4 regions of the Nocardiopsis oceanisediminis genome follow, and region 1 is predicted to be linked to each of the others. Evidence: riboswitches for the same ligand, from Rfam matches in the RefSeq annotation. Region 1 holds a riboswitch; each other region holds the start of a gene.
The links. A riboswitch is a leader RNA that binds a small molecule or an ion and turns the genes downstream of it on or off. The one in region 1 is predicted to bind thiamine pyrophosphate.
Positions count from the first base shown of each region.

Region 1 (6,975 bases):
CTCCATCGGGAAGCCGTAGGCCTCGGAGGCGGCGGCGGTGTCGGAGAGCGCCGGATCGACCTCGGCGACCAGCGGCGGGGGCTCCTCCGCCGCCGCCTTCCAGCCCTCCAGCCCCGCCGCCACCGGCGCGGCCAGCAGGTCGGTCCGCTCCGCCGCGGGGGCCGCCGCAAGGCCCCAGATCCGCTCCGCCATCTCCGCCGCTATCCTCTTCTCCGCCGCCCGGCCGGTTCCGGTCAGCGCCCGGTGAACTCCGCCTTGCCCGGGCCGCTCTCCATGAAGCTGCGCATCCCGATCTTCTGGTCCTCGGTGCCGAACAGCGCCGCGAACTGCACCCGCTCGATCTCCAGGCCGGTGCCCAGGTCCGCCTCGAGCCCGCGGTCGACCGCCTCCTTGGCCGCGCGCAGCGCCGCCGAGGGGCCGCCGGCGTAGCGGGCCGCCATGGCCACCGCCGCGGAGTAGACCTCCGCCGCCGGAACGACCCGGTCCACCAGGCCGATCCGGAGCGCCTCGTCGGCCGGCACGTGCCGCCCGGTGAAGATCAGGTCCTTGGCCCGCGCCGGGCCGATCAGCCGGGGCAGCCGCTGGGTGCCGCCGGCCCCGGGGATCACCCCGAGCAGGATCTCCGGCTGGCCCAGCCTGGCGTCCTCCGCGGCGACCCGGAAGTCCGCGCAGAGCGCCAGTTCGCAGCCGCCGCCCAGAGCGTAGCCGGTGACCGCGGCCACCACCGGCTTGGGGATCTCGGCGACCGCGGTGAACGAGGCCTGCAGGGTGCGCGAGTGGGCCGCCATGTCGGCGAAGCCCATGCCGGCCATCTCCTTGATGTCGGCGCCCGCGGCGAACACCCGCTCCCCGCCGTAGAGGACCGCGGCGGCCACCGAGCCGTCCGCGGCGACCTCGGCCGCGGCCGCCCCGATCTCCCGCTGCACCTGCGCGTTGAGCGCGTTCATCTTCGGCCGGTCCAGCCTGATCACCGCGACCGCCGGATTCTCCGCGTCCTTCTCCACCCGCACGAACTCGCCCACTGCCGAGCCCTCCTGCCCTTCGGTCCCGCGCCCGGGTTCTCCGGCGCCTCCCGATGTCCTACCACGGCGCCGCCCGGCTCCCCCGCCCCCGCCCGCGCCGCCGAACGGGGCGGCGGCCGTACCGGGCGGCCGGGCCGGGCGCGGGGACCCCGGGCCCCCGCGCCGCAGACTCAGCCGAACAGCAGCCGCCAGGTGCCCATCCGCATCGAGAGCAGGTGCGCCGCGACCAGGACCAGCACGGTCCCGGCGATCAGCGCGCCGTCCGCGCCGGACCACCGGCTGGTGCGGGCGTGGGTGCGCGGCCCGGTGCCGAACCCGCGCGCGTCCATCGCGGTGGCCAGCAGCGTCCCGGTCCGGATCGCCCGGACCAGCAGCGCGAAGGCCTTCCCGGCGAACTGCGCGGCCAGCGCCGCCGGGTTGCGCCCCGGCTCCAGGCCGCGGGCCCGCCGGGCCAGGGTGAGGGTGCGCCAGTGCGCCGCCAGCAGCGGGATCAGGCGCAGCGCGGCCAGCACCCCCAGCGCGGGCCGCTCCGGCACCTTCAGCCGCTGCACCAGCGCGTCGGCGGTCTCGGTCGGGTCGCTGGTCAGCGCGACCAGCACCCCGGGCAGCGCGATCGCCAGCAGCCGCACCGCCAGGCCGAACGCGGTCATCGGGCCGCTCTCCCCGAACAGCAGGTTGACCAGGCCGACCGAGAAGGCGGCCAGCACCAGCGGCACGCCGACGGTGAGCAGCGCCCGGCGCTCCAGGCCCGCGAACGGCAGCAGCAGGACGGTCGCGGCGAGCACCGCGCCCGCGGTCACCGGGTCGACCGCGGGGATCAGCCCGGCGGCCACCAGCAGGGCGGCGACGATCTTGGCCGCCGGGTTGCGGCGGCGCAGCACCCCGGTCATCGGCCGCTCCCCACCGCGGGCGCCACGCCGCCGCCGGCCACCCGCAGCTCCACGTCGGTGAACGGGCCGAGCAGCCGCTCGTCATGGGTGGCCATGACCACCGCGCGGCCCTGCGCGCGCAGCTCCGCCAGGAGCGCCACCAGCTCGGCCCAGGTGCAGGCGTCCTGGCCGAAGGTGGGCTCGTCGAGCAGGAGCACGTCGGGGGCGTGCGCCGGCCCGGAGCTGAGCGCGGTGGCCACCGAGAGCCGCCGCTTCTCCCCGCCGGAGAGCGTGTAGGGGTGGACCCCGGCCAGGGGCGCCAGCCGGAGCCGCTCCAGCAGCTCGCCGACCCAGGCCGCGGCGGTCTCCGCGGGCAGCCCGGCCCGCTTCGGGGCGAACTCCAGCTCCTCCCGGACGGTGGCGGTGACGAACTGGTCCTCGGCGTGCTGGAAGACCGTGCCCAGGTGGCGGGCGAGCCGCCGGGCCGGCCAGCGGCCCAGGTCCCGGCGGTCCACCCCGGCCAGCGCGCCCTCCGGCCGCACCGAGCCGGCGTCCGGCCGGGCCAGCCCGCCCAGCAGGGTGAGCAGGGTCGACTTCCCGGCGCCGTTCGGCCCGGTCAGCGCGGTGGTGGCGGAGCCGGCCACGGCCGCCTCCACCCGGTCCAGGACGGTGCGCCGGCGGCGCGGGTCGGTGCCGGGGCCCAGCGGCTCCAGCGCGGTGCACCCGGCGGCCCGGATCAGCACCTCCCCGGTGGCCCCGGAGGCTCCGGGCGCCCGCGGCTCGTGGCCGGGCACCCACACCCCGCGGGCGGCCAGGGCCGCCCCGTGCCGGGCGAACACCTCGCCGGGCGGGCCGTCGGCGACCACGCCGCCGCCGGGCTCGACCACCACCACCCGGTCCACCAGGCCGACCGCCTCGGCCACCCGGTGCTCGACGACCACCATGGTCGCCGAGCTCTCCGCGGCCAGCCCGGCCAGCACCCCGCGGATCTGCGCGGCGCCCTCCGGGTCGAGGTTGGCGGTGGGCTCGTCGAGCAGCAGCAGCCGGGGCCGCATCGCCAGCGCCCCGGCGATGACCAGGCGCTGCTTCTCCCCGCCGGAGAGCGCCGCGGTGGAGCGCTCCGGGCCGTGGCCGAAGCCGACCCCGGCCAGCGCCTCCCGGACCCGGCCGCCGATCAGCTCCGGGTCGGTACCGATGTTCTCCAGGCCGAACGCGACGTCGTCGCCGGCCCGCGCCATCACCAGCTGGGTCTCCGGGTCCTGGGCGACCAGGCCGGTGCCGCCCCGGCCGCGCTCGGCCGGGGCGCCGTCCACGGTGAGCTCGCCCTCGCTCTCCCCGGTGATGGCCGATTCCGGCCCGGTCAGCCCGGCCAGGGCGTGCAGCAGCGTGCTCTTGCCGGCGCCGGAGGGGCCGAGCAGCAGTACCCGCTCGCCGGGCTCGACCTCCAGGTCGACCCCGCGCAGCGCCCACTCCTCGCGGCCGGCGTGCCGCCAGCCCCAGCCGCGCAGCCGGATCCGCGCGCCGCTCATCCGCGCGCCGAGGGGAAGGGGGTGAGCGCCCCGGCCCGGGCCAGGGCGGTGGTGAGCAGCCGGCCGCCGACCCCGGCGATCAGCACCGAGCTGGCGGCGACGAAGGCCGCGTAGGCGGCCATGAAGGAGGCCGGCCAGTCGGCGTAGGTCATGGTGAGGTCCATGCCGATCGGGGCCAGCGCGGCGGCCGCGGCGGCCAGCACGGAGGCCGCCATGCCCCAGGAGCGGTACCGGCCGGCCAGGAAGACCAGCTCCGGCAGGAGCCCCTGGAAGAAGCCGGCGACCAGCACGATCATGCCCCAGTGCGTACCCAGCAGCGCCGAGACCGTGGCGGCCGCGACCGAGGTGAGGACGCCCGCCCCGGGCTTGCGCAGCACCAGCATGCCGAGCACGCCGGGCAGCAGCCAGATGCCGTAGATGACCGCCTGGGCGGGCGGGAAGAAGACGAACAGCGGTGCGGTGGCCTGCCAGAGCATGCCCCAGAACCAGAATATGACGCCGATGGCGACGCCGAGCACCGCGGCGACGACGATGTCGACGGTGCGCCAGGCGTACGGCGAACGCTGGGCGGTGGTCTTCACGGGTGGGTCCCTTCGCGTCGGTGAGGACACGAGAGGGCTCAGGCCAAGAGCGCCCGGTACGGACTCCGCCGGGCGGAACACACGACTTCCTTCGCTGGCATGATCCAGATCAGGTGTCTAAGGGTCTGCGGGGTCTCCGCACTCTCAGCGCCGAAGCGCTCCCCTGTCGGTTTCCACCCATTATGCGGGTTATCGCCGCTCAGCGCAGCACGATCCCGTCCTCCATTCCGCGGTGCGGCTCCGGAACGGCCACCAGCCCCATCTCCGCGGCCGAGCGGAGCGCCGGGTGCCGGGGCAGCACGCGCACCGTGTAGCCGCCGGAGCCCGCCCTGGTCAGCGGGGCCGAACCGGTGTAGCGGTGCCCCTCCTGCCCGCCGCCGGTCCACTCCAGCACGGCGACGGCCGGCGCCACCAGCCGGCCGTCCTCGTCGACCCGGCCGACCAGCGCCTCCACCTGGACGTCGTCCGGGTCCAGGTCGCCGAGGCGGACCGTGGCGCTCAGGTCCAGCTCGCCGCCGGCCCGCGGCGGCTCCCCGGTGCCCGCGTCGATCCCGCCGGCCTCGACGTGCTCGATGCGCACCCCCGGCCAGCCGGCGCGGACCCGGGCCTTCCAGGCCGCCAGCTCGCGCGCGCCGGCCGCGCCGCCGTCCAGCAGCGCCCGCGAGGAGGCCGCGGCGCCCCGGTAGTAGCCCGCCACGTAGTCCTGGACCATCCGGGTGGCCAGCACCTTCGGCCCCAGCGAGACCAGGGTGTGCTTGACCATCTCCAGCCAGCGCTTGGGCAGGCCGTCGCCGTCGGCGTCGTAGAAGAGCGGCGCGACCCGCTCCTCGATGAGCTCGTAGAGCGCGCGGGACTCCAGGTCGTCGCGGCGGTCGGGGTCGGAGACCCCGTCCGCGGTGGGGATCGCCCACCCGTTGGACCCGTCGAACCACTCGTCCCACCAGCCGTCCCGGACCGACAGGTTGAGCCCGCCGTTGAGCGCCGACTTCATCCCCGAGGTGCCGCTGGCCTCCAGCGGGCGCAGCGGGTTGTTCAGCCACACGTCGCTCCCCTGCACCAGGGAGGCGGCCAGGTCCATGTCGTAGTCGGGCAGGAAGACGATGCGGTGCCGGACGTCGGGGCGGTCGCTGAACCGAACGATCTCCTGAATGAGCCGCTTGCCGCCCTCGTCGGCGGGGTGCGCCTTGCCCGCCACCACGATCTGCACCGGCCGGTCCGGGTGGAGCAGCAGCCGGGCGAGCCGGTCCCGGTCGCGCAGCATCAGGGTGAGGCGCTTGTAGGAGGGCACCCGGCGGGCGAAGCCGATGGTGAGCACGTCGGGGTCGAGCACGCCGTCGATCCAGCCCAGCTCGGCGCCGGTGGCGCCGCGGGCCCGCCAGGAGGCGCGCAGCCGGGCGCGGGTCTCCTCCACCAGCCGGCCGCGGAGCGTGCGCCGCATCCGCCACAGCTCGCCCTCGTCCGCGCGGGCCACCTTGCGCCAGCCCTCGGAGCGGTTGAACTCGGCCGAGTCGCCGACCACCGCCGCGGCCAGCTCCTGGGCCTCCTCGGCCACCCAGGTGCGGGCGTGCACCCCGTTGGTGACCGAGCCGATCGGCACCTCGTCCGGGTCGAACCCGGGCCACAGGCCCTGGAACATGCCCCGGCTGACCGCCCCGTGCAGCCGGCTGACCCCGTTGGCCCGCTGGGCCAGCCGCATGCCCATCACCGCCATGTTGAACACGTCGGGGTCGCCGCCCGGGTAGTCCTCGGCGCCGAGCTCCAGCACCCGGTCGGCGGGGAGCCCCGGCACAGCCGGGGAGTCCCCGTCCAGGTGGGCGAGGACCAGCTCGCGCGGGAAGCGGTCGATGCCGGCGGGGACCGGGGTGTGCGTGGTGAAGACGGTCCCGGCCCGGGCGGCCTCGACCGCCTCCGCGAAGCCGAGCGGCCCGCCGTCCACGCCGCGGCCGTCCATGTACTCGCGGACCCGCTCCAGGCCGAGGAAGCCGGCATGCCCCTCGTTCATGTGGAACACCTCGGGCCGGGGGTGGCCGCTGATCTCGCAGTAGAGCCGGACCGCGCGCACCCCGCCCACGCCGAGCAGCAGCTCCTGGCGGAGCCGGTGCTCCCCGCCGCCGCCGTACAGCCGGTCGGTGACCGCGCGCAGGCCCGGCGGGTTGCCCTCGTGCACCGCGTCCAGCAGCAGCAGCGGCACCCGGCCCACCCGGCAGACCCAGACCCGGGCGGTGAGCCGCTCGCCGCCGGGCAGGTCCACCCCGATCTCGGCGGGGGCCCCGCCGGGGCCGGACAGCCGGGTGATCGGCAGGCCCTGCGGGTCCACCTCGGGGTAGGACTCCAGCTGCCAGCCCTCCCGGGAGAGGGTCTGGGAGAAGTAGCCGTGCCGGTAGAGCAGCCCCACCCCGATCAGCGGGACGCCCAGGTCGCTGGCGCTCTTCAGGTGGTCCCCGGCGAGGATGCCGAGGCCGCCGGAGTACTGCGGCAGCGCGGCGGCCAGGCCGTACTCGGCGGAGAAGTAGGCGATGGCGCGCGGCCGGTCCGCCTCGTCCGCCCCCTGGTACCAGCGGGGCCCGCCGAGGTAGGCGTCCAGGTCCGCGGCGGCCTCGGCGAGCCGGGCGCGGAACGCCTCGTCGGTGCGGAGCTCCGCGAGGCGCTCCCGGCCCACCTCCCCCAGCATCCGGTAGGGGTCGCGGCCGACGGACTCCCACAGCGCGGCGTCGACCGCGGCGAACACCTCGCGGGTCGGGGCGTGCCAGACCCAGCGCAGGTTGGCCGCGAGCCGGCCCAGCGCGGACAGCTCTTCGGGCAGAACGGTACGTACGGTGAATCTCCGGATCGCCTTCACGGACCGTGAGGCTAGCCAATGCGCGGCCGGGGCGCGAGCCTTTCCGGGCCGTTTTCGTGATTTCACCGAGAATTCAGTGCAGAGCACCGCCCGAATGCCGGGAAGAGCCCGAACCGAATCCTATTCATGCCCGTG
Region 1 covers NZ_JAFMZJ010000001.1:5,870,720-5,877,694, forward strand. Annotated here, with positions in the region: gene J0910_RS25605 (YbaK/EbsC family protein) at 1-192, opposite strand, end outside; gene J0910_RS25610 (enoyl-CoA hydratase/isomerase family protein) at 234-1,022, opposite strand; gene J0910_RS25615 (energy-coupling factor transporter transmembrane component T family protein) at 1,193-1,912, opposite strand; gene J0910_RS25620 (ABC transporter ATP-binding protein) at 1,909-3,420, opposite strand; gene J0910_RS25625 (ECF transporter S component) at 3,417-4,001, opposite strand; TPP riboswitch at 4,071-4,176, opposite strand; gene glgP (alpha-glucan family phosphorylase) at 4,201-6,840, opposite strand.

Region 2 (6,975 bases), 340 kb from region 1:
CGCACCGCGAGCGCCTCGCCGCCGACCACGGGGTCGGCACCGGCCCCGGGCTGTGCGGGCTGCTGCTGGAGCGGTACGGCATGGGCGTGCTGCCCGCGGTGGAGTTCGGCGAGAGCGCCGAGGCGCTGCGGATGCGGGTGGCCACCAGCCTGCTCTACGGGGAGACCGAGGCCGAGCGGTACGCGGCGCTCGCCGTCGACGACCCCACCCGGCTGCCGTGGATCCAGGCGCACCTGGACCGCCTGGAGGAGGTGCTGGCCGACGTCGCCGCCCCGGTGGCGGCAGCGGCCTGAGCGGCTCCGGGCCCTCCGGGGGGGGGAGGCCCGGGGGCGGACACGGAGGAGCGGGACCGGTCATCGCGGAAGGGCCGGTCCCGCTCCTTGCCGCCGGGCCAGGCTAGCGTCCCCGCGGACCCCGCCGCACCCGGGACCCTCCCGATCCCCGGTCCCCGCCGCCGCACCGCCCCTCCCGCGCCGGCCCCGCGGGGCCTGGGGAAGAGGGGGAACGGGCGCCGACCGCTCCGGGCGGTGCGCGCCGGAGGCCCGGACACGCGACCGGCGCCGTGGGGAGGGGCGGGTGCGGCGGAGCGCATCCCCGCGCCGGCCGTCTTCCCCACCGGGGATCTAGGATCGTCGGCGAGAGCAGAGCAGAGCAGGCGGAGCCGGGGAGCGACGATGACGCTGGTGGAGTGGGCGCGGCTGGTCAGCGCGGAACTGGACCTGCCCGAAGAGTCGGACAAGGCCGACGTGGACCGGATCCTCGACCTGGCCAGGGACGCCGCGCACTCGGTGGCCCGCCCGGCGGCCCCGCTGACCGCCTACCTGATGGGCATCGCGGTCGGCCGCGGCGCCGACCCGGCCGAGGCGGCCGCGGCGCTCAGCCGCCTCGCCCTGGCCCAGGCGGACGGAGGCGGGGAGGGCTGACCCCGGGCGGGGAGCCCCGGCGCCCCGGAGCGCCGCCGAGACGGTCCTCCCAGGGGCCCGCCGGGGCGCCGGGACCGGTACGGAGGGCAGGGGCGGGCGCGCGCCGCCCCCTGCCCCGGTAGGAGGCCCGGCCGCGGCCCGGCGGTCACCACCAGGCGTGGAAGTGGTGCACCGGCCCCATGCCGCGGCCGACCTCCAGCTCGTCGGCGCGGCGCAGCGCCTCGGTCAGGTAGGACTTGGCGTCCCGCACCGCCTCGGCGACCCCGGCGCGCTGCGGGAGCAGGGCCGCGATCGCCGACGAGAGGGTGCAGCCGGTGCCGTGCGTGTTCCGGGTCGGGACCCGCTCCGCGGTGAACGGGACGGCCGCGGCGTCCGGTTCCACCAGCAGGTCGGTGCTGTCGCCGCCGGAGAGGTGGCCGCCCTTCAGCAGCACCCGGGCCGGGCCGAGCTTGAGCAGGCGGCGGGCCTGCTCCTCCATCTCCTCCAGGTCGGCCGCCTCGTCCTCGCCGAGCAGGTCGGCGGCCTCCGGGAGGTTCGGGGTGACCAGGTCGGCCCGGGGCAGCAGCACGGTGCGCAGCGCCTCGATCGCCTCGGCGGCCAGCAGCCGGTCGCCGCTCTTGGCCACCATCACCGGGTCGAGCACCACGTTGCGCAGCCGGTAGGCGTCGAGCGCCGCGCCGACCGCCTCGATGACGCCGGTGTCGGCCAGCATGCCGATCTTCACCGCGTCGATGCGGACGTCGTCCAGGAGGGTGGTCAGCTGCCGGGTGACGAACTCCGGGGGGACCGGGTGCACCGCGGCGACGCCGGTGGTGGTCTGCGCGACCAGGGCGGTCACCACGGTGGTGCCGTAGCCCCCGAGGGCGGAGAAGGCCTTCAGGTCGGCCTGGATCCCCGCGCCCCCGCTGGGGTCGGTGCCGGCGATGGACAGGATGTTGAAGGAGCCCATGTGGCGTCCCTTCGCTAGTGCGAGCTAGATCAGGTTCGACGGGTGTGTTCTCAGCCGGTGGCGTGCACCGGCACCCCGCGCCGTCGCTTCCGCTCCGGAAGGACCGGAGCGGCCCGGCCGCCTCGGCGGCCGGGCCTTCAGCCTGTCACAGCCGGGCGGACTCCCGGACGGCGGGCCGGGCGTGCCGGCCGCCGCCGGAGCCGCTCTTCCGGCCGCCGCCCTTGACCAGGTGCTCGATGAGCAGGACCGCGACGACGACCGCGAACCCGACCGCGACCATGGCCAGGGTGAACGGGACGTCCCCGGAGGGGGCGTAGAGGGTGCGCTCCTCGTCCTGCCAGGGCCACAGGGCGCGCAGCGAACCGGCCATCACACCGGTCAGCGCCACCAGGGTCACCATCCGGTGGTGCTCCAGCAGCCACTGGAGCAGCTTCACGAAGAGCGCGCCGCCGATGAACGCGCCGAGGACGAAGGTGCCGATGTAGCCGAAGTCGCGGTTGTTCAGCGCGTCCATGGTGGGCGTGTAGAGGCCCAGGGTGAGCAGGATGAACGAGCCGGACATCCCCGGCATGATCAGCGCGGAGACCGCGACGGCCGCGGCGGCGATCACGGCCGGGGCCGAGGGCTCCACGTGCGCGGGCGGCAGGCCGGTCACCACGAAGGCGACCGCGCCGACCGCGGCGGCCAGCAGGTAGTGCCAGGCCTTCCAGCGCTGCCCGGCCGCGGTGTAGGGCACCCAGAGCGAGGCCAGCACCAGGCCGAAGAACAGGGCGTAGGAGCGCTGCTGCTCGGACTCGACCAGCGGGGCGATGATCTTCGCGGCGAGCAGCGCGGCGGCGACCATGCCGACCAGCACGGCGCCGATGGCCGCCCAGTCGGCCTGGCGGAACTCCGCCGCGGCCCGGCCGGCGCCCCGGCCGCGCGGCAGGTCGGAGACGGCCGCCCGGAGCCCGGAGAGCACATGCCCGGCCGAGGTGATGAGGGTCTCGTACACCCCCACGATCAGCGCGACCGTGCCGCCGCTGACGCCGGGAACGACCTCCGCGGTGCCGATGAGGCCTCCGCGGACGACGTTGAACAGATGGGTCCCGATGGATTTCGCCATGTCTCGTGTTTCGTCTTCGAGGGATCGAGGAGGAGTGCCGCGAACGTGCCGGAGGCGGGAACGGCCGGGACTCCGAGCGGCGGCGCGAGCCTCACAGTCTAGGGATTCCGCGGGCCCGCCGGGCCTGCTCGCCCGTCCCGGGCGGCACCCCGGCAACGTGCGGGCGGCGCGGGCGGGTTCCCGGAACCGGCGCGGTTTCCGGCACCCCGCCGCCGCGGCGCGGTCGAGAAGCCGCGCCGCGGCGGCGGGGGAGCCGGGCGGAAGGGGCGCGGAGAGAAGGAGGGGCGGCGCGCCCCCGGCCGGGTCAGCGGCCGGCGGGCGCCCCCTCGCGGGCCCCGGCGGGGGCGGCGCCGCGCGCCACCGCCGCGGCCCACCGGTAGTCCTGCTTGCCGACGGCGGTCCTCCGCACCCGGTCGACCACCTGGAAGGCGCGCGGCACCTTGAACCCGGCGAGCCGGGTGCGGCAGTGCTCGCGGAGCCGCTCCGGGGACGGGGAGCGGCCGGGGACCGGCGCGACCACGGCGGTGACCCGCTGGCCGAGCAGCTCGTCGGGGGAGGGCACCACGATGGTGTCGGCGACGTCGGGGTGCGCCTTGAGCACCGACTCGACCTCTTCGGGGTAGACCTTCTCGCCGCCGGTGTTGATCACCGCCGAGCCGCGGCCCAGCAGCACGATCGAGCCGTCCTCGGCCACCGTGCCGTAGTCGCCGGACATCACCCAGCGGCGGCCGTCCGGGTCCCGGGGGAAGGTCTGCTCGGTCTTGGCCGGGTCGTTGAGGTAGCCGAGCGGGATCCGGCCGGTGCGGGCGATCCGGCCGATCCGGCCGGCCGCCTCCGAACCGGGCGGCAGCGGCCGCATCCGCTCGTCGAGCACGGAGACGCTGGCGCCCATGGCGAACCGGCGCTCGCCGGAGCCCTCCGCGGCCGCGCCGCACACCCCGGTCTCCGAGCCTCCGTAGCTGTCGCGCAGCGTGATCCCGGGCCGCCAGGTGCGCCACAGGGCGCGGACGGCCGGGGTGAGCGGGGTCCCACCGGAGGCGACCGTGCGCAGGTCGGCGCAGGCGCGCCCGCCGGAGAGCAGGGCCTGGGCCAGCGGCCGGGCCATCGCGTCCCCCACCAGCTGCACCGACTGCGCGCCCTCCCGGTCGGCCAGCGCGGCGACCCGGTCGGCGTCGAACACCCGGTCGGTGTTGAGCAGCACGGTCTTGCCGGAGAACAGCATGCCCAGCGCGTTCCACTGGCCGGCGGCGTGCATCAGCGGGCCGAGCACCAGCATCCGGTGGGCCGAGCAGCCCAGGGCGCGCTCCCCGGCGTCGGCGGCGCGCCGGATGCGCGGGTCGCCGGGCCCGCGCCGCTCCAGGGCCGCGTGGAAGATGTCCTCCTGGCGCCACATGACGCCCTTGGGGAAGCCGGTGGTGCCGCCGGTGTAGAGCAGGTAGAGCGCGTCGCCGCCGGGCTCGGCGGCGGGGTCGGGCAGCCCCTCCGCCCCGGCCAGCGCCGCCTCGTAGCCGGTGCCGGGCAGCGGTCCGGGCTCCGGGCACGGGGCGCCGTCGTCGAGCAGCAGCACGTGGCGCAGGCGCGGCAGGCGGTCGCGGACCGCGGCGACGGCGGGGGTCAGCGACCGCTCCGCGATCAGCGCCGCCGCTCCGGAGTCGTCCAGCACGTAGCGGAGCTCCTCGGCGATGTAGCGGTAGTTCACGTTCACCGGGACGGCGCCCGCGCGCAGCACCCCGAAGAACGACTCCAGCCACTCGGCGCGGTTGTAGGAGAGCAGGGCGACGTGCTCACCGGGGCGGATGCCGGCGGCGGCCAGGTGCCGGGCGAGCAGCCCGGCGCGGCGCTCCAGCCCGGCGTAGCTCAGCCGGCGGCCGCCGGCGGCCACCGCGGTGCGCTCCGGGACGGCGGCGGCGACCGCGGAGAGCAGGCCGGGCAGGCCGAGGCCCCGGGGTTCCGGGGCGGGCGATGCGGGGGCCGGCCCGGACGGGGCGGCGGCCCGGTGTCCTGTTTCGGTCAACGCTGGTCCCTCCCTGAGGCCGGTCTACCCGGCCGCGTCCATGGCGACCGATCCTGTACCTGTGCGGGCGGTCACAGTCGGTCGGGGTGGCGCTTTCCGAGGTCAGCGCGGGGCGGCCGAAAACGCAGGTCAGTGCGGCGGATCCGGGGGCGCCGGCCGGGGCCGGGGGTTTCGGGTGTGACCTCCGAGCGGAGTCCCTGTGACCGAAGTCGCGGCCCGGGGGCGGCCCGGGGCGGTCCCGGCCGCCCGCGGAGCGGGGCGGGAGGGGCCGGGGCGGTGCAGGGGAAACCCGTCCCCTCCGGACCCTTGTGTCCTGATACGGGCATCTGTTCTGCTTCTGGAGGCCGCTCCGGGTGCGCTTCCCCACACCCGCCCCGGGGTATCCACAGAGCGAAAAACGATCAATGTCGATCGGAAGGGACACCTGGATGAGCGACACCCGCGTTCTGGGGAACAGGCAGTCCGGAGGAGACCCCTCCCGGCCCCCTGTCTCGACCGCCGAGCACATCGCCCTCGCCGAAGCCCGTTCGGCGCACAACTACGCCCCCCTGCCCGTCGTGATCGCCGAGGGCGAGGGCGCGTGGGTCACCGACGTCGAAGGCCGGCGCCACCTCGACATGCTCGCCGGGTACTCGGCGATGAACTTCGGGCACCACAACCCGGACCTGCTCGCCGCCGCCCACCACCAGCTGGACCGGGTGACGCTCACCAGCCGGGCGTTCTACAACGACCAGTTCGCGCCGTTCGTCACCGCCCTCGCCGACCTGGTCGGCAAGGAGCGGGTGCTGCCGATGAACACCGGGGCCGAGGCGGTGGAGACCGCCATCAAGGTCTCCCGCAGATGGGCCTACGACGTCAAGGGCGTCCCGGACGGCCAGGCCACCATCGTCGTGGCGGGCGGCAACTTCCACGGCCGCACCACCACCATCATCTCCTTCTCCTCCGACCCCGACGCCTACGGCGGCTTCGGCCCCTACACCCCCGGGTTCCGCTCGGTGCCCTACGGCGACGCCGACGCGGTCGCCGAGGCGGTGGACGGCACCACCGCCGCGGTGCTGGTGGAGCCGGTCCAGGGCGAGGCCGGCGTCGTCGTCCCTCCCGCCGACTACCTGCCCCGGCTGCGCGAGCTGTGCGATCGGGAGAACGTGCTGCTCATCGCGGACGAGGTGCAGGCCGGACTGGGCCGCACCGGCACCGTGCGGGCCTGTGAGCACAGCGGCGTGGTGCCGGACGCCTACCTGTTCGGCAAGGCGCTGGGCGGCGGCGTCGTCCCGGTGTCGGCGATGGTCGCCGACGAGTCGGTGCTCGGCGTGATCCACCCGGGCCAGCACGGCAGCACCTTCGGCGGGAACCCGCTCGCCGGCGCCATGGGCCGCACCGTGGTGCGGATGCTCAAGGAGGGCCCCTACCTGGAGAACGCCCGCCGGCTCGGCGAGGTGCTGAGCACCCGGCTCAAGGAGTTCACCGGCAACGGGGTGGTCGCGGCGCGCAGCATCGGGCTGTGGGCCGGCATCGACGTCGACCCGGCGCTGGCCACCGGGCGCGAGATGTGCGAGCGGCTGCTCCGGCGCGGCGTCCTGGTGAAGGACACCCACGGCTCCACCATCCGGTTCTCCCCGCCGCTGGTGATCAGCGAGGAGGACCTGAACTGGGGGATGGACCAGCTCGGCGCGGTCCTCGCCGACCTGCGCGCGGAGCGGGGCTGACCGGGGGCCGGGCCGGCCTGCGGGGCCGGCCCGGCCGCCCGCCCGCGCTCCGCCGGGGTCACTCCGCCAGGTCGCGGGCGAGCGCCTCGGGGTCGGCGTCGTCCACCCGCTCGCGCGCCGCGTACAGGTCGCGGCCCGGCCCCTCGGAGACGGCCTCCCGCACCCGCTCGCCGAAGGCGGCCTGCCCGGCGGAAGTGGGGTGGAAGCTGCTCCGGTCCACCGAGATGCCCTCGGTGAGGCTGCGCAGCACCACCCCGTTGAGCCAGGACTCCTCCGCG
Region 2 covers NZ_JAFMZJ010000001.1:5,534,614-5,541,588, reverse strand. Annotated here, with positions in the region: gene J0910_RS24145 (pyridoxal phosphate-dependent aminotransferase) at 1-293, shown strand, start outside; gene J0910_RS24140 (DUF6457 domain-containing protein) at 675-923, shown strand; gene thiD (bifunctional hydroxymethylpyrimidine kinase/phosphomethylpyrimidine kinase) at 1,069-1,872, opposite strand; TPP riboswitch at 1,862-1,960, opposite strand; gene J0910_RS24130 (DUF368 domain-containing protein) at 2,018-2,977, opposite strand; gene J0910_RS24125 (acyl-CoA synthetase) at 3,282-4,991, opposite strand; gene rocD (ornithine--oxo-acid transaminase) at 5,420-6,697, shown strand; gene J0910_RS24115 (SGNH/GDSL hydrolase family protein) at 6,756-6,975, opposite strand, start outside.
Region 2: it holds a riboswitch for thiamine pyrophosphate, as region 1 does, so the genes downstream of both, thiD (bifunctional hydroxymethylpyrimidine kinase/phosphomethylpyrimidine kinase) here and J0910_RS25625 (ECF transporter S component) in region 1, are expected to answer to the same signal.

Region 3 (6,975 bases), 2.3 Mb from region 1:
ACCGCCCCGGCCCCTTGATGAGAAGAGAGCACATGAGCGCGTTCGACGGAAAGAGCATCCTGGTCACCGGGGGTGCGAGCGGGATCGGCGCGGCCACCGTGCGCCGCGCCGCCGCCGACGGGGGGCGGGTGCTGATCGCCGACACCGACGAGCGGGCCGGGACCGCGCTCGCCGAGGAGACCGGCGCGCTGTTCCGGCGCACCGACGTCGGCGACTTCGAGCAGATGAAGGCCGCGGTGGACGCCGCCGCCGAGGCCCACGGCGGCCTGGACGTGCTGTTCTGCAACGCCGGGGTCGGCGGCCCCAGCGAGGGCCTCGTCGACCAGGGCATCCCCTACGACCTGGACCGGTACCGCGAGACCGTCGCGGTCAACCTGCACGGCCCGGTGCACGGGGTGCACGCGGCCCTGCCGCTGATGCGCGGCCGCGCGGGCGCGTCGATCCTGGTCACCTCCAGCATGGCCGGCCTGTTCGCGCCGCCCCTCGGCGAGGTCTACGCCGCCACCAAGCACGCCCTGATCGGCTTCGTCCGCTCCCTGGCGCTGACGCTGGCCGACGAACCGCCCACCGTGAACGCGATCTGCCCCGGCTACGTCGACACCCCGATGATCGCCCCGCTGCGCACCATGATCGACGGGATGGGGCTGACCGGGACCATCGCCGCCCCGGAGCAGGTCGCCGCGCTCGCCGAGCGCATCGTCGCCGGGCGCGGCAGCGGGGAGGCCTGGCTGATCACCAGGGACGCGTGCGCGCCGTTCCCCTTCCCCGACCAGGGCGAGATCCTGCGGCGGATGCACGACGGCACCGGCCCGGCGTGACACACCGCCGGAGACCTGGCCGCCCCCGAGGCGCGCGGGGCAAGCTGGACCCATGAGGGTGATCGTGATCGGCGGCGGCATCGCCGGCACCAGTGCCGCCTACCATCTGGCGAAGCGGGGGGTGTCCACCACGCTGGTGGACGCCTCCCGGGTCGGACAGGCCACGGCGGCCGGCGCCGGGCTGGTCTTCCCCTGGCCCATGCCGTGGGACCCGCCGCCGATGCGGGACTTCGCCCTCCAGGCGGCCGCCCACTACCCGGCGCTGATGCGCGAACTCGCCGAGGACGGCCAGGCGACCGGCTACCGGGTGGTCGGCGGGATCTCCGCGGGCACCGGCCCCGAGCGGTTCGACCGCGAGCTGGCCCTGCTGCGGGAGCTGCGCGCCCGCCCCGGCTACGAGGGCCTGGGGGAGGTCCGCCGCCTGCCCCGGGGCGGGCCGGCGGAGCTCTTCCCGGCCCTGGCCGACGAGTACGAGGGCGTCTTCGTGGAGGGGGCGGCCCGGGTGGACGGCCGCCGCGCCCGGGACGCGCTGTTCAACGCCGCCGAGGAGCGCGGCCTGCGCTACGTCAAGGGCGACGCGGAGCTGGTGGCCGCCGGCGGCCGGGTGACCGGGGTGCTGGCCGGCGGCGAGGAGCTGGCCGCCGACGCGGTGGTGGTCGCGGCGGGCGCCTGGTCGGCGGCGCTGCTCCGCCCGTTCCGCGTCGACCTGCCGGTCTACCCGATGCGCGGGCAGATCGTGCACGCCGCGCTGCCCGGCGTCCGGACCCGGGACTGGCCGGTCGTCCGCTTCTCCCAGGAGGGGCGGTACCTGCTGGCGCTGCCGCCGGACCGGGTGGTGCTGAGCGGGACGTGGGAGCCGTGGGCCGGGTTCGACCACCGGGCGACCGTCGGCGGCGTGCTGGAGGTGCTCTCCGGCGCCGTCGCCCTGGCCCCCGCGCTGGTCGAGGCCACGGTCGCCGAGACCCGGGTGGGCTTCCGCCCGGCCTCCCGGGACGACCTGCAGCTCCTCGGCCCGGTCCGGGCGCTGTCCGGGGCGGTGGTGGCGACCGGGCTGGGCGCGTCCGGCCTCACCTACGGCCCCTACCAGGGCGCCGTCGCCGCCCGGCTGGTCCTGGGCGAGGACCCGGGGAGCGACCTGTCGGCGTTCCGCCCGGACCGGGTGGCGCCTGCGGCGGGGACCCCGCCGGAGCGCACCGGACCGGTTGAGTAGCGGTACTCATCCGCGCCGCACCGGCCCCGGCCACCATGGAGCCATGAGCTCCGCACCCCTGAACACCAAGGTCACCCCCGCCTTCTACCTCCAGTCCCTCATCGCCTTCGGCGTCGCCAGCGCGGGCCTGTGCGGCGGTGTCGCCCTGCTGCCGATCGACCCCTGGATGCGCGCCTTCATCGGGATGGGCGTGCTGTTCGTCATCACCTCCACCTTCAACCTGGCCAAGTGCGTCCGCGACCGGCAGGAGGAGGCGCTGATGGCGGCCTGGGCCGAGCAGGCCCAGGCCTACGGCGCCGGCAGCCACCACGCCTACGCGGGCAAGAGCGGCTGACCGCCGGACCGGCGCGGAACGGCGCCCCCGCCCCGCCCCCGGGGCCGCGGGGGCGCCGCGGCGTGCGCGGTCAGCGGCACAGGGCGCGGACGGCCTCCTCGAAGTGCGGGAACTCCTCCCGGGCGCGGCGCAGGATCTCCTCCGGGGGGCGCCGCCCGCCGGGGGCGTACCGCTCGGCGATCTCGGCGGTGCGCGGGCAGGGGTCCCCGGCGGGGCCCCAGCCCATCGCCTCGGCGGGGCCGACCCCCTGGGCCAGCAGCCAGAGGAAGGACCCCAGGTCGCAGGCGAGCACCAGCAGCTCGCCCTCCGAGCCGAGGAAGACGACGGGCTGCTCCGGCAGCGGCCGCCCCTCCCGGACCAGCCACAGCCCGGCGTAGCCGCCCGCCCCGTTCATCCCGAAGAACCGGTACTCCCGCCCGTCGGCGTCGGGGTTGCCGGTCCACAGCCGGAACCACCAGGCGGTCTCCTCCGGGTCCTCGAACGCCTCGTACATCTCGAAGTCGACGTCGGCGCGGGGGAGCCCTTCGGCCGCGGCCTCCGCCAGCCCCGGCGGCAGGTCCGCCCCGGCCCCGCCGGCGCCCGGGGCGCCCGCGCCGACCGGCGCGGAGCGGTCCAGGAAATCCCCGACGGTGCGGGCGAAGTCCTCCGGAGCGTCCAGCCACGGGTAGTGGCCGGCGCCGGGCAGCACCGCCGTCTCGCCGCGCGGGAACAGCCCGGCGATCTCCGCGGCGACCCGGGGGAGCGGGCCGCCGTCCAGTCCGCCCGCGACGGCCAGGACCGGGGCGTCCAGTCCGGCGACGGCGGCGCGGGCGGCCGCCTCCCACCGGTGCTCCTCGGTGAAGTCGATGCCCAGGGCGCGGCCCCGGGCGGTGACCAGGACCAGTGAGCGCACCCGCTCGGGGTGCCGGGCCGCGTACAGGACCGCCAGGTCGCCCGCGGCGGAGTGGGCCAGCAGGTCGACGCGGTCCAGGCCGAGGTGGGCGCGGAGCGCCTCGACGTCTCCGGTCTGCCGGTCGCAGCGGCGGGCCGCCGGGTCGGCGCCGCCGCCGGAGTCCCCGGTGCCGCGCGGGTCGGGCACGATGAGCCGGCGCCGCCGCGCCAGCCCGCCGAGGCCGCCGAGGTAGGCGCCGGCGCGCATCGGGCCGCCGGGCAGGCAGATCAGCGGTTCCCCCTCGCCTTCGGCGCGGTAGGCGAGCGGGGTCCCGTCGGGAGCGGTGAAGGAGGGCATGGCGCGATCCTTCCGCCCCGCACCGGAACGGGCAAACGCCGCACCCCGGGGCGGAACGCCGTCCCGGCCCCCGGTATGGTCGTCGGCACGGCGCGGGGTGCACCGGTCCGATGTCGGCATCGGCCGGAGCTGAGATCACACCCGTCGAACCTGATCTAGCTCGAACTAGCGAAGGGAACGCCCATCTTGAGCGATTTCTGTGCCGAGGTGTGGAACGAGACGGCCGGCGTGCGCGCGGCCATCGACGACCTGCCGTTCGTCCGCGGCCTGGCCGACGGGTCCCTGTCCCGGGACCGGTTCGACTACTACATGGCCCAGGACGCCCTCTACCTGCGCGGCTACGCCCGGGCCCTGGCGTCGGCGGCGGCTCGGGCCGACCGCTCCGACGAGATCGCCTTCTTCGCCAAGTCGGCGCACGACGCGATCGCGGTGGAGAGCTCCATGCACGAGGGCTTCGTCGGCGAGGTGGCCGGCCTGCGCCCCTCGCCGACCTGCACCGCCTACGTCTCCTACCTGCTGGGCCTGGCCCAGACCCAGGGGTACGGCGAGCTGGCCGCCGGGGTGCTGCCCTGCTTCTGGGTCTACACCGACGTCGGCGCCCGGCTGATGGAGAAGGCCGGCGACCTGTCCGGGCACCCCTACGGCGAGTGGATCTCCACCTACGCCGACGAGGAGTTCGCCGCCTCCACCCGGCGGCTGTGCGCCATCACCGACGGCATCGCCGAGCGCTCCGACGCCGCCACCGTCGCCCGGATGCGCGAGGCCTTCACCACCGCCACCACCTACGAGTTCCACTTCTGGGAGGCGGCCTGGGAGAAGGAGGGCTGGGCCTTCTAGCGCCCGTTCGGAGCGGTGGTCATCGGAGGCCGCGCATCCAGATCACCGCTCCGCGCAGGCGGGGGCCGGCCAGACGGCTCTCGGGGGGCGTGTCGTAGCGGGCCGCGATGGCGCGCCGCGCCTTCAGCGTGTCGATCGGGCGCTCCGCGCTGCTGCGGCCTTTGCAGAGCCCGGCGCCGGAGGAGACCGGCCGACCCGCCCCCGCGCCCCCTCTTCCTGCGGGCGGCCGCCTGCTCGGCCCTCCCCGGGACGGCCGCCTTGGTTCCGCGCCTGCGGGATCCCCCTGCCGGCCCCCGGTGGCCCGGTGGAGCACCGCCTCCGGGGAAAGCCGCGCTCCGGAACGGGCGTCCGGGACCGGCCGGAAGCGGCATATTTCCCGATTGCCCGGCGGGGCCGGGGTGCGGCGGGTACCGTTGCCCCGACCGAGAGCCCGGACGAGCGTGGGAAACAGCCGATGGAGCCATACGACAGGACCCTCTCCGCCGGGGACCTGAAGGGCCGGACGACGGTCACCGACACCGGGGGCAACACGGCCGTCATCCACGCCGGCCCGGTCCGCATCCGCTGCACCTGGAACGACCGGGCCGCGCTGATCCAGCTGGCCTCGGCCGCCATGCAGGCGCTGACCATCGTCGACGGCGACCACCGCATGGAGCACTGAGCCGCACCGGGGGAGCCCCCGCCCCGGGCCGAGGGGTTCCGGCGGCCGCCGGAACCCGGGACCGGCCGGCGCGGGCGACACGCCGGGACGCCGCTTCCCGGGTTCAGGGCCGGGGTTCCCTTTCGGCCCGGGGGCGGGGCGGCCCGGCGGGCGGAGCACCGGAAGAGGCCTGCCCCGGCGGGGCGCCGCAGGTGATCGGGACGGCCCCCGAGGCCCGGTAACGGACATCCGGATCACGGCGCCGAGAGCGCCCGCAAGGGGAGGGGCGCCGGGGCCGCCCCGCGGCCGCGCCCGGCGCGCGGAGCGGCGCTCCGCCCCTGCTCGCCCTAGCCCCTGCGGGCGCCCGCGGGCATGTGTCCGCGAGGCGACACTCAGGTCACTCCGGCGAGAATTTTCGTCCTACCTGTGCTTCCAGGCGACTAATCGACTACCCACGGTCGCGTTTTCCTGAGAGAATCCCCATTCCTGGGAGAACTCCCAGGAAGCGCGCCGCGGCGGCCCCGCCCGCGCAGCGGGCATGCGGCGCGCCCCGAGTCCCACCGAGACGGCCCCGAGACGCAGGCAAGGAACCCCGTGCCGACCCAATCGCAGCCCGCGCCCGCACCCCCGGCAGCCCGCCCCGCGCCGCCGCGCCGCTTCTTCCCGGAGGTCCAGGGCCTCCGCGCGCTCGCGGTGGCGCTGGTCGTCGTCTACCACGTCGACAAGGAGCTGCTGCCCGGCGGCTACATCGGCGTCGACGTCTTCTTCGTGATCTCCGGATTCCTCATCACCACGCTGCTGCTGCGCGAGGCCCGCGAGCAGGGCCGGGTCTCCCTGTCCGGCTTCTACATCCGGCGGGTCCGGCGCATCCTGCCCGCGGCCACCGTCGTCCTGCTGGCCACCGGCGCCGCCGCCATGGCGCTGCTGCCCTCGGCCCAGCTGCTGGACACCGCCAAGCAGCTCGCCGCCTCGGCGCTGTACGTGCAGAACCTGCTGCTGGCCCACGAATCGGTGGACTACCTGGCGGCCGGCGCCGCGGAGAGCCCGGTCCAGCACTTCTGGTCGCTCGCCGTGGAGGAGCAGTTCTACCTGTTCTGGCCGCTGCTGTTCATCGGCTGGACCGCCCTGCCGGCGCGGCTGCGCCGGGCCCGGATACTGCTGCTCGGCGGCGGAGCGGTGATCGCCGCCTCCTTCGCCTGCTCGGTCTGGCTCACCCTGTCCGACCCCGCCCCGGCCTACTTCCTGCCGCAGACCAGGATGTGGGAGCTGGCCGCGGGCGGCGTGCTGGCGATGGTGTCGGCGCACCGCACCCTGCCCGCCGCGGTCCGCGCCGGCCTGGGCTGGGCCGGGCTGCTGGCCATCGCGGCCGCCGCGTTCACCTACGACGACGCGGTGGCGTTCCCCGGCTGGGCCGCCGCCCTGCCGGTGCTGGGCACCGCCGCCGTGATCACCGCCGGCCGCACCGAGGGCCGCTGGTCGACCTACCGGCTGCTCAGCGCCGCCCCGGCGCGGTTCGTCGGCGACCTGTCGTACGCGATCTACCTGTGGCACTGGCCGCTCATCGTGTTCTGGCCCTTCCTGCCCGGCACCGAGGTGTTCGGCGCGTTCGGCGGCGTGCTGATCGGCGCCGGCTCGGTGCTGCTGGCCTGGGTCACCAAGCTCCTGGTGGAGGACCCGGTGCGGACCGGCGGGGCGCTGCGCACCGGCCGCGCCGCGCTCGTGTTCGCGCTCTGCGGGGCCCTGCTGGTGTCCGGGACGAGCTGGATCCAGTACCAGCAGGTGGAGCAGCGCCGCGACGTGGCCTTCGACCCGGACGTGCACGTCGGCCCGGCCGCCATCGAGGAGGAGCGGCCCGAGGGCGACACCGGGCAGGCCGTCTACCCGGCCCCGATCGACGCCCTGGACGAC
Region 3 covers NZ_JAFMZJ010000001.1:3,563,716-3,570,690, reverse strand. Annotated here, with positions in the region: gene J0910_RS15855 (acyltransferase family protein) at 1-1, shown strand, start outside; gene J0910_RS15850 (SDR family NAD(P)-dependent oxidoreductase) at 33-818, shown strand; gene J0910_RS15845 (NAD(P)/FAD-dependent oxidoreductase) at 871-2,028, shown strand; gene J0910_RS15840 (YiaA/YiaB family inner membrane protein) at 2,072-2,362, shown strand; gene J0910_RS15835 (alpha/beta fold hydrolase) at 2,433-3,590, opposite strand; TPP riboswitch at 3,674-3,785, shown strand; gene J0910_RS15830 (TenA family protein) at 3,798-4,427, shown strand; gene J0910_RS15825 (hypothetical protein) at 4,882-5,088, shown strand; gene J0910_RS15820 (acyltransferase family protein) at 5,662-6,975, shown strand, end outside.
Region 3: it holds a riboswitch for thiamine pyrophosphate, as region 1 does, so the genes downstream of both, J0910_RS15830 (TenA family protein) here and J0910_RS25625 (ECF transporter S component) in region 1, are expected to answer to the same signal.

Region 4 (6,975 bases), 3.2 Mb from region 1:
TCGGGGACCTCGAACTCCTCCTTGCCGTCGGAGACGGTGAGGGTCACCGTGTCGCCCGGACCGACCTGGGCGCCCTCCTCGGGGTCCTGGGAGATGACGGTGTTCTTCTCCACGTCGTCGCTGAACTCCCGGACGACCTCGACCGCGATCCCGGCCTCCTCCAGCTGCTCGCGGGCCTCGCCGGCCTTCTGCCCGGTCACGTCGGGGACCGGGATGCCCGCGCTGACGGTGAGCGTCACGGTGCCCTCCCGGTCGGCCTCCGAGCCCTGCTCGGGGTCGGAGGAGAGCACGGTGCCCGGCTCGGTCTCGCGCGAGTCGGCCTCCTCCACCTCGATGTTGGTGAAGCCCTCGTCCTCCAGGGCCTTGCGCGCGTTCTCCACCGGCTCGCCCACCACCTCGGGCAGCTCGACGCTGCGCGGGCCCTTGGAGAGCGCGACGGTGACCGTCTCGCCGGGCAGGATGCTCTCCCCGGCCTCCGGGGAGGCCTGGGCGACCTCGCCGGTGGCGGCCTCGTCGCTGTAGACCTCCTTCTCCGACACGCGCAGCCCCAGGTCGGACTCGGAGAGCAGCCGGGCCGCCTCCTCGCGGTCGGTGCCGACCAGCTCGGGCACCTCCGCGTAGCGGCCGAAGAAGACCCACCAGCCGGTGCAGAGCAGCACCACCGCCAGCACGCCCGCGGCGGCGGCGAGCATCCGCCGGTTCCGCCACCACGGCTCGCCCGCCCCGGGGTAGCCGTCGTCGGGGTCGTCGTCCGGGTCGAGCACCGGCGGCAGGTCGACCACGACGGTGCGGTTCTCCCCGGCCGGCTCGGGGCCGGGGACCCCCGGTTCGGTCGGGGCGGCGGCGAAGGCCAGCGAGGCGTTCGGACCGGAGTCCGGTGCGCCCCCGCTGACCTGGAGCACCGCGGAGAGGAACTGGCCGGCGTCCCCGGGCCTGTACCGCGGGTCGCGCTCGGTGGCCCGGGTGACCAGCCGGTCCACCTCGGGCGGGATGCCCGACACCACCCGGGAGGGGCGCGGGACGTCCTCGTTGACGTGCTGGTAGGCGACGGCGATGGTGCTGTCGCCGGTGTGCGGCTGGGACCCGGTCAGCAGCTCGTAGAACATGACGCCGGCCGCGTAGACGTCGCTGCGCGCGTCGGAGACGCCCCGCTCGATCTGCTCCGGCGCGAGGTAGGCCGCGGTCCCCATCAGGGTGCCGGTCTTGGTCAGCCCCTGCCCGGACGACTCCACCGCCCGGGCCAGGCCGAAGTCGGCGACCTTCACCCCGCCGTCGTCGGTGAGCAGCACGTTCTCCGGCTTGACGTCGCGGTGCACCAGACCCGCCTGGTGCGCCGCGCTCAGCGCGCCCAGCACCGCGGCCATCACCTGGAGCGCCTCGCGCACCCCGAGCCGCCCCATGGCGGTGAGCATGTCGCGCAGGGTCCGCCCCGGGACGTACTCCATGGCCAGGAAGACGTGGCCCTGGTCCTGCCCCTGGTCGAAGACCTGGACCACGTTGGCGTGGGAGAGCCGGGCCGCGGAGTGCGCCTCGTTGATGAAGCGGCGCACGAAGTCCGGGTCGGTGGCCAGCGACGGATGCATCACCTTCAGCGCCACGGGCCGGTCCAGCCGGAGGTCGTGGGCGAGGTAGACGGTCGCCATGCCGCCGCCGGCGACGCGCGACTCGACGGAGTAGCGGCGGTCGAGCGTCGCACCTATCAGCGGGTCGGCAGTCGTGAAGTCCACGGGAGGGGAGTCTACGGGTGTTCGGCGGGAGGGGAAGACGCGTGGGCGTGTCGGCGCACCGGGATCCGCCCGGCCAGCCGCGCCGCGCGCCCGGCCCGCACCGCGTCCCGCATCGCCCCCGCCATCAGCACCGGGTCCTGGGCCCGGGTGACCGCCGTGGCCAGCAGCACCGCGTCGCAGCCCAGCTCCATGGCCTGCGCCGCCTCGCTGGCGGTGCCGATCCCGGCGTCGATGATCACCGGCACCGAGGCCTGCTCGACGATCAGCTCGATGTTGTGCGGGTTGCGGATGCCCAGACCGGAGCCGATCGGCGCGGCCAGCGGCATCACCGCGGCGCAGCCCAGCCGCTCCAGCCGGCGCGCCAGCACCGGGTCGTCGTTGGTGTAGGGCAGCACCGTGAAGCCCTCGTCGACCAGGCGCTCGGCGGCGTCCAGCAGCTCCACCGGGTCGGGCAGCAGGGTGCGCTCGTCGGCCACCACCTCCAGCTTGACCCAGTCGGTCTCCAGCGCCTCCCGGCCCAGCCGGGCGGTGCGCACCGCCTCTGCGGCGGTGAAGCACCCGGCGGTGTTGGGCAGCGGCGCGATCCCGTTCCGCTGCAGCACGTCCCAGACCGACCCCTGGGTGCCGGGGGCGACCCTGCGCATGGCGACGGTGGTCAGCTCGGTCCCGGAGGCGATCAGCGCCTCCTCCAGCACGCTCATCGACGGCGCGCCGCCGGTGCCGGTGATCAGCCGGGAGCCGAACGGGCGCCCGGCGATGACCAGCGGGTCCGCGGCCGGCCGCGGCTCCCGCGCGGCCCCGGTCCCGGTGGCTTCGGTGGTCTCGGCGGACATCGGATCAGCCTCCCTGGACGGCGGTGAGCACGTCCACCCGGTCGTTCTCGGCGACCGGGGTCCCGTCCCAGCCGCCCTTGGGCACCACTTCGTCGTTGACCGCGGCGGCGACGCCGCTGCGCGCCCCGGTGAGCGAGCGCACCACGTCGCCCACGGTGCTGCCGGGGGCGACGGTGCGCCGCTCCCCGTTGACGATCACGTCCACTGCGTTCTCCTCTCGGTACCGGCTCAGTGCCGGCCGCCGCCGGCCGGCCCGAACCGGGCGGCCGCGAACCTGCGGGCGAAGTCCGGCAGCGCCCCGCCGGCCAGCACCTCGGCCATCGCGTCGGCGGTGCCCGGGGTGAGCAGCACCCCGTGCCGGAAGTGCCCGGTGGCCAGGTGCAGCCCGGCCGGGCCCAGCGGCCCCAGGAGCGGCTCGTTGTCCGGAGAGCCGGGGCGCAGCCCGACGCAGGCCTCGGCGATCTCCAGCTCCCCGACGCCCGGGACCAGCTCGTGCGCGTCGCGCAGGATCTGGTGGACGCCGCCGGCGGTGAGCCGGGTGTCCGGCCCCATCTCCTCCTGGGTGGCGCCCAGCACGATCTCGCCGTCGGCGCGCGGCACCAGGTAGACGGGGGTCCCCTTGACCAGGCCGCGCACCGTGCGGGAGACGATCGGCTCCTCGCCCGCGGGGGTGCGCAGCCGCAGCAGCTGGCCCTTGACCGGGCGCACCGGCGGGAGCAGCCCGTCGGGGAGGCCGCCGATGGAGGGGGTCCACACCCCGGCGGCCAGCACCACCTGATCGGCGCGGACCTCCGCGCCGCCGGCGGTGCGCACGCCGCGCACCCGGCCGCCCTCGCAGAGCACCTCGGCCGCGCGGTCGGCGGTGAAGTCCGCCCCGCGCGCCGCCGCGGCCAGCCGCAGGGCGCGGGCCAGCCGGCGCGGGTCGACCGAGTGGTCGTCGGGGACGTGCACGCCGCCGCGCACCCCGGGGGCGAGCATCGGCTCCAGCCGGCGGCACTCCCGGGAGGTGATCCGCTCGGCCTTCAGCCCCAGCCGGGACTGGAGCTCGCCGAGCTCGGTCAGCCGGGACAGGTCGTCGGTGTCGAAGGCGATCTGCAGGGTGCCGCGCTCCCGGTAGCCGGCGTCCTCGCCGGAGTCGGCCTGCACGTCGCGGACGAAGCCGGGGTAGCGGTCGCGGGAGTCGGCGCCGAAGCGCATCAGCTCCTCTTCGCCGAACATCGCCTCGGTGGCCGGGGTGAGCATGCCCGCGGCGACGCCGGAGGCCGCGCCGGAGTCGCCGGCCGGGGCGAGGACGGCGACCCGCAGCCCGCGCCGGGCGGCGCGCCAGGCGGTGGCCAGGCCGATCAGCCCGCCGCCGACGACGGCCGCGTCGTAGCCGCCGCGGTGGGCGGGGGTGTCTGCTGCACGCATGGCGGAGACGCCACTCCCTTCGCCGGCATGACCCGGATCAGGTTCGTGCGGTCGGGGGCCGGCAGCCCCCCTCTCAGCCGGGTCCCACCCGGCTCCCGCGGGAACGTTCGCTTCGCGGATCCGTACCCGGTGGTCGGATCCGTCCCCCCATCCTAGCGACGCCCGCGCGCGGGCGGCCGGAGAGGTCGGACCACCGGACGGCGGGGCGGCGGCGCGCAGAGCCGCCGAGCAGGGGCCGAATATGGCACATTGGGGGTGTGAACGAGAACGACAACCGCATCGACGCCCTGGTCGGCGACTGGATGACCGTCAAGGACGCCGCGGCCGCCCTCAACGTCTCCCCGAACAGGATCAAGCAGTTCATCCGGGACCACCGCCTGGCCGGCGTGAAGCGCGGCGGCGAGCTGAAGATCCCGGCGGCCTTCATCACCGGCGGCGACGTCCTCAAGGGCCTCCCGGGGACCCTCACCGTGCTGGACGACTGCGGCTTCACCGAGGAAGAGTCACTGCAGTGGCTGTTCACCCCGGACGAGACGCTGCCCGGGGCGCCGATCGACGCGCTGGCGCAGAACCGCGGCACCGAGGTCCGCCGCCGGGCGCAGGCCATGGCCCTCTGATCCCGGCCCGCTGACCCCGCACCCTCCGCCGCGGCCCGGCCGCGGCGCCTCCGGGCCGGGGCGGACCGCCTCCGCCCCGGCCCCGGTCCTCACCCGCGCCGCCGCTCGGCCCAGAGCAGCGCCAGCGCGGGAACGAGCAGGGCGGCGCCCAGGTAGCCCAGCTGCGCGGGGTCCAGCCAGGCCAGCGCCGCGCCGCCGGTGATCCCGCCCAGCGACATCCCGCCGTACAGGGCGGAGCTGTTCAGCCCGATCAGCACCGGCGCGGAGGACGGGTCGACCTCGACCGCCCGCTGCTGCTGCGGCACCGCCACCAGCCAGCCGAACGCGCCGTAGAGCAGCATCCAGGCGAACGCCCCGGGCAGCGTCGCGGCGGCCGGCTCGACCAGCAGGAAGAGCGCGATCAGCACCGGCAGCGCGACCGCCATCACGGTGCGCGGCCCGCGGGCGTCGGAGGCCCGCCCGGCGGCCAGGTTGCCCGCCACCGAGGCCAGCCCCCACACCCACAGCAGCGCCGCGCCGACCGCCCCGCCTCCGGTGACCGGGGCGAACACCGGGGCGATGTAGGCGAACACGGTGAAGCTGCCCCAGAAGACGAGCAGGGTCTGCGCGGTGACCGCCAGCAGCCGGGGGCGGCCCAGCGCGCGCAGCCGCTCGGCGAGCCCCGCCGAGGGGAGCCGGACCCCGCCGGGCAGCAGCGCCATCCCGGCCAGCGCGGCCAGCGCGGCGAGCACCACCATCCACAGCGCGGCGCGCCAGCCCAGCGCGGTGCCGAGCCAGGTGCCCAGCGGCACCCCGAGGGCGGTGGCCGCGGTCATCCCGCCGAGCACCACCGCCATCGCCCGGCCCTGGAACCGGGGCGGGCTGAGCACCGAGGCCATCACCGCGGCGTTGGGCGTGTAGAGCGCCGCCCCCGCCGCGGCCACCGCGCGCGAGGCGATCAGCACCCCGAAGGACGGGGCGAGGGCGCCGGCGGCGCTGCCGGCGGTGAACAGCAGCAGCCCGCCGATGAGGACGGCGCGCCGGTCCATCCGCCCGGTGAGCGCGCCCAGCACCGGGGCGAGCACGGCGTAGGCGAGGGCGTAGGCGGTCACCGCCTGCCCGGCGGCGCCGGTGCCGACGCCGAGGCCCTGGGCGATCTCCGGCAGCACGCCGGAGGTGACGAAGGTCGCCGTGCCCATCGCGAACGCGCCGGCGGCCAGCGGCAGGATGCGGGCGGCGGAGTAGTCCTGCGGCGGTTCCGGAGGGCCGGCGGCTCCGGGACCGGAGGGAGAGGCGAGCGGGGAAGCGGCCATGCCGGCCTCCAGAATCGTTGGATGTGTGTCAAACGATCGGAAGGCTGGCATGATGGTTTGAAGATTGTCAAACCGTTCTTCGGGGGTGACGGTGGAGCCCATGTCCCGACTTCCCCAACCGGACCGCGCCGAGCTGCGGCTCTCCGCCGTCCTGGACGCCCTCGCCGACCCCGTGCGGCTGCGCCTGCTCGCCGACCTCACCGCCGATGGCGTCGAGGTCGACACCGAGCGCAGCTGCGGCATCGAGGCGTGGAGCGTGGCGGTGCACAAGTCCACGCTCTCCCACCACTTCAAAGTGCTCCGGGAGGCCGGGGTGATCAGCACCCGGGTCGAGGGGCGGAACCGGTGGATCCGGCTGCGCCGCGACGACCTGGAGGCGCGCTTCCCCGGCCTGCTCGGCGCGGTGCTGGCCGCACTGCCCGAGGAACTGGAGCGGGCCGGGGCGCCCCGGCCCGAGGGGAGCGGCGGGCAGGCCGCTAATCTGGCCCGATGAGCCAGCCGCAGAGCCAGCCGCAGAGCCTGCGCGAGCGCCTTGAGAGCGCCCGCCTCTACCTGTGCACCGACGCCCGGACCGAGCAGGGCGACCTCGAGGAGTTCCTGGACGCCGCCCTCGCCGGCGGCGTGGACATCGTCCAGCTCCGGGACAAGGGCCTGGAGGCCCGCCAGGAGCTGGAGGCCCTGGAGGTGATGCGCGCGGTGTGCGAGCGGCACGGCGCGCTGCTGTCGGTCAACGACCGCGCCGACGTCGCCCGCGCGGCCCGCGCCGACGTGCTGCACCTGGGCCAGAACGACCTGCCGGTGCACCACGCCCGGGAGATCATCGGCGACGGGCCGCTGATCGGCCGGTCCAACAACACCCCCGAGGCCGCCGCCGCGTCCGCCGAGGAGAAGGGGGTCGACTACTTCTGCACCGGCCCCACCTGGGCCACCCCGACCAAGCCGGGCCGCCCGGCGGCAGGTCTCGACCTGGTCCGCCGCGCCGCCGCGCTCGCCGGCGGCCGCCCCTGGTTCGCGATCGGCGGCATCGACCTCGGCAACCTCGACGAGGTCCTCGCCGCGGGCGCCCGCCGCGTGGTGGTGGTCCGCGCCATCACCC
Region 4 covers NZ_JAFMZJ010000001.1:2,654,531-2,661,505, forward strand. Annotated here, with positions in the region: gene pknB (Stk1 family PASTA domain-containing Ser/Thr kinase) at 1-1,727, opposite strand, end outside; gene J0910_RS11845 (thiazole synthase) at 1,739-2,560, opposite strand; gene thiS (sulfur carrier protein ThiS) at 2,565-2,765, opposite strand; gene thiO (glycine oxidase ThiO) at 2,789-3,970, opposite strand; TPP riboswitch at 3,968-4,079, opposite strand; gene J0910_RS11860 (Rv2175c family DNA-binding protein) at 4,228-4,587, shown strand; gene J0910_RS11865 (MFS transporter) at 4,677-5,879, opposite strand; gene J0910_RS11870 (ArsR/SmtB family transcription factor) at 5,980-6,372, shown strand; gene thiE (thiamine phosphate synthase) at 6,369-6,975, shown strand, end outside.
Region 4: it holds a riboswitch for thiamine pyrophosphate, as region 1 does, so the genes downstream of both, thiO (glycine oxidase ThiO) here and J0910_RS25625 (ECF transporter S component) in region 1, are expected to answer to the same signal.